2 regions of the Kutzneria viridogrisea DSM 43870 genome follow, and region 2 is predicted to be linked to the other one. Evidence: riboswitches for the same ligand, from Rfam matches in the RefSeq annotation. Region 2 holds a riboswitch; the other holds the start of a gene.
The links. A riboswitch is a leader RNA that binds a small molecule or an ion and turns the genes downstream of it on or off. The one in region 2 is predicted to bind thiamine pyrophosphate.

Region 1 (4,207 bases), 420 kb from region 2:
TGCCCGGCAGTGCGCAGCGCGCCAGCACGTAGGCCAGCGGCATGCCAGCCAGCACCGCGACGGCCGTCGCCGCTGCCGCCTGCCCCACCGTGAACCCGACGAGCCGCCAGGTGTCGGCGCTGGTCAGCACGTCCAGCACCCCGCCGTCCCGCAGGCCGAGGCCCAGGATGGAGGCCACCGGCCAGGCGAAGAACAGGCCGAGGAAGACCAGCGGCAGCAGGGCCAGCCCCAGCAGCCCTAGCGCGCGGGCCGACACGGGTTGTCCACAGCCGCCGAGTTGTCCACATGTGGATCTTCAGCAAGATCAGGTGTCGGGGTGGGGCGGTAGACTGGTGCTGGGGACGCCCCCCTGGGAGTGGCGGGGGACGCACACCAGTAGGGGGAGTTGATCACCCCTGCACCAGCTTGCGCCACTGCTGCACCCACTGCTCGCGGTTGGCCTGCACCTGGTCGGCGGGCAGCTGAGCGGGCTTGTCCGGCAGCGGGGCGGCGGTCTTCCAGCTGTCCGGCAGGGCGACACCGGCGCGGGCCGGGTAGACGTACATCTGCTCGGCGACCTGCGACTGGAACTTCTGCGACAGCAGGAAGTCGAGCACCTTCCTGGCGTCCTCGGGGTTCTTGGCCCCGGCGAGCACCCCCGCGTACTCCACCTGGCGGTAGCAGGTGTCCAGCAGGGCCTTGGTCCGCCCCTGCTCGGACGGCGGCGAGGACGCGTAGCTCACCACGATCGGCCGGTGCCCCTTGCCGCTGGACCCGGAGAAGTCCTGGCTGTACGCCTCGGTCCAGCCCGCGTCCACCTTCACGCCGTTGGCCTTGAGCCTGGTCCAGTAGTCCTGCCAGCCGTTCTGGCCGTTCGCGGCGATCGTGCCGAGCAGGAACGCCAGCCCCGGCGAGGAGGTCGCGGGGTCCTCGACCACCAGCAGGTCCTTGTACCGCGGGTCGATCAGGTCGGCGTAGCTGGCCGGCGCGGGCAGGCCCTTCTGGGTGAACCAGCCGGTGTCCACGTTGAGGCACACGTCACCCACGTCCACGGCGGTCAGCCGACCCGTGTCGTCCAGCTTGTAGCGCTGCGGGCCCTGCTCCGCCTCGGGGCTCCGGTACTCCGCGAACACGCCCTCGCCCAGCGCCCGCGAGGCGAAGGTGCTGTCCACCCCGTAGGCGAGATCCCCGATCGGGTTGGACTTGGTCAGCACCAGCTTCGTGGTCAGCGCCCCGGCATCCCCGTTCGGGCTGACCGTGACCTTGATGCCGGAGGTCTTCTGGAACTCCTCGAACGTGGCCTTGTCCACCTGCCACGAGTCGTGCGTGACCAGGGTGACCGCGTGTGACTGGTTCTGCGACTGCCCGCCGGACAGTGAGCACCCGGCGGCCAGTGCCGCGACGAGCAGCGCGGCGCCCAGTCTTGCCTGCTTGGCCAAGTCTCCTCCAGGTGACCTGCTCGCGCGCGAACACATCACCCGTGGCCTCCCTACACCGGCATGACCCGGATCAGGTGCATACGGTCGAGAGCTCGCGCGCTCTCCTCTCAGCCCGGCGGTACCGGACTCCCGTGGCTGATGGGCAGCCTACGCGGCGGCGGGCGGTGCGGAGGACCACCATGGGGTCATGGCCGAATTGCTCAGTGACGATCAGGTGGCCCAGGCGCTGACGAAGCTGGAGAGCTGGCAGCAGAACGGCGCCGCGCTCACGCGCAGCGCCGAACTGGCCAGCTTCCCGCAGGCGATCGCGGTGGTGAACCGCATCGCCGAGATCGCCGAGAACAACAACCACCACCCCGACATGCAGATCAGCTGGCGGACCGTGGTGTTCCGGTGCAGCACCCACTCGGCGGGTGGCATCACCGCACTGGACGTGTCCCTGGCCGAGGAGATCGACGGCGTGCTGGAGGTGTTCGCTCAGACCAGCGAGTAGAGCAGCTGCCTGCCCTGCTCGGCGTTGCGGGGCAGGCACAGCACGTCATAGCGGCGTGCCACCAACTGGCTGTGCGAGACGAAGTCGCGCTTGCCCCGGGTGGCGGCGTAGCTGATCGCCGCGAAGATCATGCTGGAGCCCACACCGGCGACCAGTCCGATCAGGATCGGCAGCAGGCCAGCGCCCGGGGTGAACATCGTCAGCAGCAGGCCGACGAACAGACCGAACCAGGCACCCGAGGCGGCCGCCGCACCGAGCACGCGGCCCCAGGTCAGCCGGGCCGCGACACGCTCGACCACCATCGGCTCCACGCCGACGATCGTCACGTCCTGCACCGGGAAGTCGTTGTCCGCCAAGTGGTCCACGGCGCGCTGCGCCTGCTCGTAGGTGTCGTAGGAGGCGATCGGCCAGCCAGAGGGCAACGTCGGCAGGCCGGAAGTCGTGGGGTTGGCTGCGAATGCGGTGGTCATCGTGGTAGCTCCTTCCAGCTCTACACCCGTTCCAACGCGTGGCGGTGCCGGATTCGTGCCGGGCTGGGCGAAGTCCACAGGAGACTCTCAGATGTGAGGTGCACTACTGCCGCAACATGGGTACCCCCTCGTGCGTCTCAAGAAGTGGGGAGAGCGCGACTAGGGGATGTTGAAGATGATCAAGACTGTTCGGGGAGCCGCCGCCGGTGCGGTGGCGCTGGTGTTGACCGTTCTGTTCGCGGCGCAGGCTCAGGCCGCGCCGGGCAAGGCCGCTGCCGTGACGCAACAGGGCGACTGGGACGTGGTGTTCGCGGGCGTGGTCGGCCTGGCCATGCTCGGCCTGGCCTGCGGCGTGATCTTCTACGCCGCCCGCCACCGCGACGCGGAGCGCTGAACTACGCCGGTCATGGCGCCGACACCACGGTCGGCGTCATGACTGTTCGGCCGAACTGGATGAGCCCTCCACGTGCCGAGGGCTGGCACGCGGACGACCTCGATGAACTGGACGAAGCGCCCCGGCACACGGAACTCATCGATGGGGCGCTCGTCTTCAGGCTGGTGCCGCAGCGAACCTGGCACGGCCGCCTGGTCACCGCACTGACCGCTCAGGCGCCGAGCGGAATCGGGGTGGAACGCGAGATGACGCTCCGCCTCGACAAGCACAACCGGCCCGAACCGGACGTGATCGTCACCTCGGCCGCCTTCGACCCGGACCGCACCTGGTTCTCACCAGCAGACGTGCTGCTCGTGGTTGAAGTCGTGTCGCCCGAGTCCACTCACCGTGACCGCACGGTCAAGCTGCGCAAGTACGCAGAGGCGGGCATCCCGCACTACTGGCTTGTCGACGAAGAAGACATCAGCACCACCGTGCACACCTACGAGCTCGACGCGCCCACCAGGACTTATGTCGCAGCTGGCATCTTCCGGGACACGCTTGAGCGTCCAGTACCGTTCCCGATCAGCCTGGACCTCGGGGCGCTCGTCCGCCCGAAATCCAGCTGACCCACCTCACCTGTCCGCGCGACCATCGGGGCGTGTCAGTCCAGGTCAGGTCCACCACCCAGCACGTCGACCTCGTGGTCAGCGCCGTGCACCGGGTGCTGCGCGACTACGCGCCGGAGGCGGTGCACGTGGTCATCGGAGACTTGGAGCCCAAACACAGCAGCTTCACGCTCACCGCGAGCTTCGAGGGTGGCATGACGATCGGCCACGCGGTGCTTGCCACCGAGGACGCCGAGGACGTGTGCGTGGCGGTCGCCGACCAGCTCCAGGACATGGCGATCGAGAACCGGTTCGGGGCCTGGCCGAGGTGCCCAGGCCACACCCACCCACTGTGGCCGAGTCGCACCGGGGACGTTGCCAGCTGGGTGTGCCCGACCGAACCGGCGCACTGCACCAGGCCGATCGGGCGACTGCTCACACGTTGAGCTCTGGGCGGCCACCTAAAAATGCTGTAGTTGGCAGAAATGTATAGAAGATCAACCATTGCAGACCCATTGATGGTGACCATCGCTGACGCGCTCGCGGGGCAAGTGGCGATCGGCGCACGTGACCAGCACACGGAGTTGGAACAGCACGTCCGGGAGAAGGACGTCCTGGTCTCCGTGTTGGACGAGGCCCAGCAGGCGCCCAGCGATGTCGTGCGAATCGAGCTGCTGGCCACTAAGCTCGTCCAGGCCGCTCAGACGACAGCGACTGGGCAGGGATCCTCAACCACTGAAGTCATCTTGGAGGATCTTCCAGAATATTTATGGACGCCAGGTTCTCCATTACTTCCATCGTTTTCTACACGACAGCAAGGTCGAGCTTGGTGAGCCCAAGCTCGA
Region 2 (4,207 bases):
TTCTGGTTGGGCGTGCGCGCCCTGCTGGCCAAACCCACCGAGCCTCCGACGAAACCGTTGCGGCACAACGGGTTCCTCAGCGGAGCGCTGGTCAACACGCTGAACCCGAAGATCGGCGTGTTCGCGATCTCGTTCCTGCCGCAGTTCTCCGGGCCGGGCCAGCTGCCGCTCGTGGCCTGCGCGGTGGTGTGGGTCCTGGTGGACACGGTCTGGTACCTGGCGGTGATCGCGCTGATCGGCCAGCTCGGCCGGTGGCTGCGCCAGGCGCGGGTGCGCCAGCGCCTGGAGCAGCTCACCGGCTTCGTGCTGATCGGACTCGGCGTCCGATTGGCGTTGCAGTCCCGTTAGCTGACCGGCTGCACGGACAGCACGGTGCTGGTCCACGGGCAGAACCGGTCACCGGTGATGGTGTGCGTGTCCACGTCCACGACCCGGCCGTCGCACACCTCGGTGGTGACGTCGGCCCAGGCGAAGTCGGCCGGGTCGATGGACCACTTGTGCCCGGTGTTCACGTCGGTCTGGCCGTAGACGATCTTGCCGTTCGGGATGCGCGGGACGTCGGTGCGGTGCGCCAGCAGGGCGCGGGCGTTGTCGATGTCGGCCTGGCGGACCAGCTTGACCTTGTAGGTGGCGCCGTCGGAGTCGGCGATGGTCACCACCTGCGGGGTGGTGGTAGCGGCGGCGGCCGGGGCGGCCGCGAGCACGGCGGCGGTCGCGGCGGTCAGCACAGCTGCGGTGAAGCGCATGGTGTTCTTCCTCGTTCCCCAGTGGTTACGAACACCAAATACGGTACTTTCGTCCCAGAAAATATCAAGGTAAGAACGGGCAGAAGCCGGACGTTTATAGGGTGATGGGCGGGTTTAGCGCCAGGTTGTTCGGCGATCAGGAGATGCGGCGCCAGGGAACACCGGGCAGGCCCGCCATCTCCTCCAGCGAGCGGCAGCGCACGAGCTCCTCGTCGCGCTCGGCGAGCACGAAGGCCCGGATCCGCTGCGCCTGGCCGCTGGTCGGCAGCTCGCCGACCAGCAGGAACGGCAGGGACAGCCGCCAGCCCCGCAGCACGGTGTCGCGCTGGCGGTGCGGGGCGCGCAGCACCGCACGGGCCACCCGCAGCGCGTGCTCGTTGCCGGTCATCCGTGTCGGGAAGCCCATGTGGTCCCACGCCCAGCGGCCCTCGTCGGCGACCTTGCAGCGCAGGCAGGACAGCGGCCCGGCGCCCAGTTCCGCGCCGCACGCGGAGCAGCGCAACAGGGTCATCGCCCAGTCGGTGCAGGTCCACGGGTGCCTGCCGACCTCGTCGGCCAGCAGCAGCTCGGCCAACTCCCGCTCCTCGGTGCCGCCGGGGGCCACCGACTTGGCCGCCAGCAGGGCCCGCCAGTCCGCCGCCCAGAACTGGTCGACCAGCTCAGCGCACACCGGACAGCTCGGGTAACCGCGTCCGGCGAGCTCGCCGCACGCGGGGCAGGGCTTCGCGCTGGCTGGGCGCACGGCCCGCCGCGCGCCCGGTGGAAACGGTTGATCGGCGGGCACGCCCCAGAAGGTACGCCGTGATCGTCTCGGGCACGCACGCTGGCATCAACGGGCAGCAGTCGCTAGCCTCGGGACCCGACAACTTCACATCACCGCGGGAGCTCGCGCCACAGCGGGCTGAGAGGGCGGCTGGAGTCGATCACGACCCGGTGCCGCCGACCGCCTGAACCTGTACTGGGTAATGCCAGCGTAGGGAGGATCTCGATGACATCGCAGAAGACTGCCCTGGACAGCCACGTCCGGCCCACTGTGACCACCGGCCCGATCTCCGGCTCGCACAAGGTCTACCTCGAAGGACCGGACGGCCTGCGCGTGCCGCAGCGCCGGGTGGAGCTGAGCAACGGCGAGCACCTGGACCTCTACGACACCTCCGGGCCCTACACCGACGAGTCGGCGACCATCGACGTCCACAGTGGACTCGAACCGCTGCGGGCGGGCTGGGTTGCCGAGCGCGAGCCGGTCAACGGGGCGGTGACCCAGCTGGCCTACGCCAAGGCGGGGATCATCACCAAGGAGATGGCGTTCTGCGCGCTGCGCGAGGGCGTGGACGCGGAGCTCGTGCGCCGCGAGGTGGAGATCGGGCGCGCGGTGATCCCGGTCAACCGCTGCCACCCGGAGTCCGAGCCGGCGATCATCGGCAAGAAGTTCCTTGTCAAGATCAACGCCAACATGGGCAACTCGGCGGTGACCTCCTCCATCGAGGAGGAGGTGGACAAGATGGTGTGGGCCGCCCGCTGGGGTGCCGACACGATCATGGACCTGTCCACCGGCAAGCGGATCCACGAGACCCGCGAGTGGATCATGCGCAACTCCCCGGTCCCGGTCGGCACGGTGCCGATCTACCAGGCACTGGAGAAGGTCAACGGGGACCCGACGAAGCTGTCCTGGGAGGTCTACCGGGACACCATCGTGGAGCAGTGCGAGCAGGGCGTGGACTACATGACCGTGCACGCGGGCGTGCTGCTGCGCTACGTGCCGCTGACCGCCAAGCGGGTCACCGGCATCGTGTCCCGGGGCGGCTCGATCATGGCCGCGTGGTGCCTGGCCCACCACCAGGAGAACTTCCTCTACACCAACTACGACGAGCTGTGCGAGATCCTACGCCGCTACGACGTGACCTTCTCGCTGGGTGACGGGCTGCGGCCGGGCTCCATCGCCGACGCCAACGACGAAGCGCAGTTCGCCGAGCTGCGCACGCTGGGCGAGCTGACGCACCGGGCCCGCGCCCTGGACGTGCAGGTGATGATCGAGGGTCCCGGCCACGTGCCGATGCACAAGATCGTGGAGAACGTGCGGCTGGAGGAGGAGCTCTGCGGGGAGGCGCCCTTCTACACGCTGGGCCCGCTGGCCACCGACATCGCCCCGGCCTACGACCACATCACCTCGGCCATCGGGGCGGCGCAGATCGCCTGGGCGGGCACCGCGATGCTCTGCTACGTCACGCCCAAGGAACACCTTGGCCTGCCCAACCGGGACGACGTGAAGACCGGCGTGATCACGTACAAGATCGCGGCGCACTCGGCGGACCTGGCCAAGGGCCACCCCAAGGCGCAGGAGCGGGACGACGCGCTGTCCCAGGCCAGGTTCGAGTTCCGCTGGAACGACCAGTTCAACCTGTCGCTGGACCCGGACACCGCGCGGTCCTTCCACGACGAGACCCTGCCCGCCGAACCGGCCAAGACCGCGCACTTCTGTTCCATGTGCGGGCCCAAGTTCTGTTCCATGAAGATCACTCAGGACGTGCGCAAGTACGCTGAGGAGCACAACCTGACGTCAGTGGAAGCGATCGAGGCTGGGATGGCGGAGATGTCCGAGGAGTTCGCGGCGCAAGGCAGGCAGGTCTACCTCCCGGTTGTCGAGGCATGAGCTCGACACCGCCGCGCGCGCTGACCATCGCCGGGACCGACTCCGGCGGTGGCGCGGGCATGCACGCCGACTGCAGGACCTTCTTCAGCTGCGGGGTGCACGCCACCACGGCGGTGACCGCGGTGACCGTGCAGAACTCCTTGGGGGTGACCGGTTTCACCGAGATCCCGCCCGAGGTGGTCGCCGCGCAGATCAGGGCCGTGGTCACCGACATCGGGGTGGGCGCGGCCAAGACCGGCATGCTCGCCTCGGCCGGGATCATCTCGGCCATCGCCGGGGCCTGCGACGAGGTCGGCATCGGACGCGGGCGGGAGATCCCGTTCGTGGTGGACCCGGTGTCGGCCTCGATGCACGGTGACCAGCTGCTGCACGACGACGCACTGGACGGCCTGCGCGGGGAACTGTTCCCGCGGGCCAGCCTCGTCACGCCGAACCTGGACGAGGTGCGGCTGCTCACCGGGATCGAGGTGACCTCGCGGGCGGGCATGCTCGACGCCGCCAAGGCCATGTACGAGCTGGGGCCGCAGTGGGTGCTGATCAAGGGCGGGCACCTGGCCAGCGACCCGGACTGCATGGACCTGCTCTACGACGGGGCCGACGTGGTCGAACTGCCCGGTCCCCGCTTCGACACCCGGCACACCCACGGCGGCGGGGACACGCTCGCCTCCGCCATCACCTCGGCCCTGGCCAAGGGCGCGGACATGCCCGAGGCCGTGGCCTTCGGCAAGCGCTTCGTGGTGCGCGCCGTGGAGGCGGCCTACCCGCTCGGCGGCGGGGTCGGCCCGGTGTCGAACTTCTGGCGCCTGTCCGC

Region 1: linked by a shared signal. The riboswitch ahead of KALB_RS04520 (thiamine ABC transporter substrate-binding protein) and the one ahead of thiC (phosphomethylpyrimidine synthase ThiC) in region 2 are both predicted to bind thiamine pyrophosphate.

What each region holds. Positions count from the first base shown of each region.
Region 1 is NZ_CP007155.1:939,419-943,625, reverse strand. Features, by position in the region: gene KALB_RS04525 (ABC transporter permease) at 1-256, opposite strand, end outside; gene KALB_RS04520 (thiamine ABC transporter substrate-binding protein) at 390-1,454, opposite strand; TPP riboswitch at 1,449-1,561, opposite strand; gene KALB_RS04515 (4a-hydroxytetrahydrobiopterin dehydratase) at 1,606-1,911, shown strand; gene KALB_RS04510 (YflT domain-containing protein) at 1,896-2,381, opposite strand; gene KALB_RS04505 (hypothetical protein) at 2,557-2,775, shown strand; gene KALB_RS04500 (Uma2 family endonuclease) at 2,814-3,383, shown strand; gene KALB_RS43630 (hypothetical protein) at 3,416-3,808, shown strand.
Region 2 is NZ_CP007155.1:524,364-528,570, reverse strand. Features, by position in the region: gene KALB_RS02570 (LysE family translocator) at 1-348, shown strand, start outside; gene KALB_RS46265 (BP74-related protein) at 345-746, opposite strand; gene KALB_RS02560 (hypothetical protein) at 883-1,530, opposite strand; TPP riboswitch at 1,615-1,743, shown strand; gene thiC (phosphomethylpyrimidine synthase ThiC) at 1,735-3,396, shown strand; gene thiD (bifunctional hydroxymethylpyrimidine kinase/phosphomethylpyrimidine kinase) at 3,393-4,207, shown strand, end outside.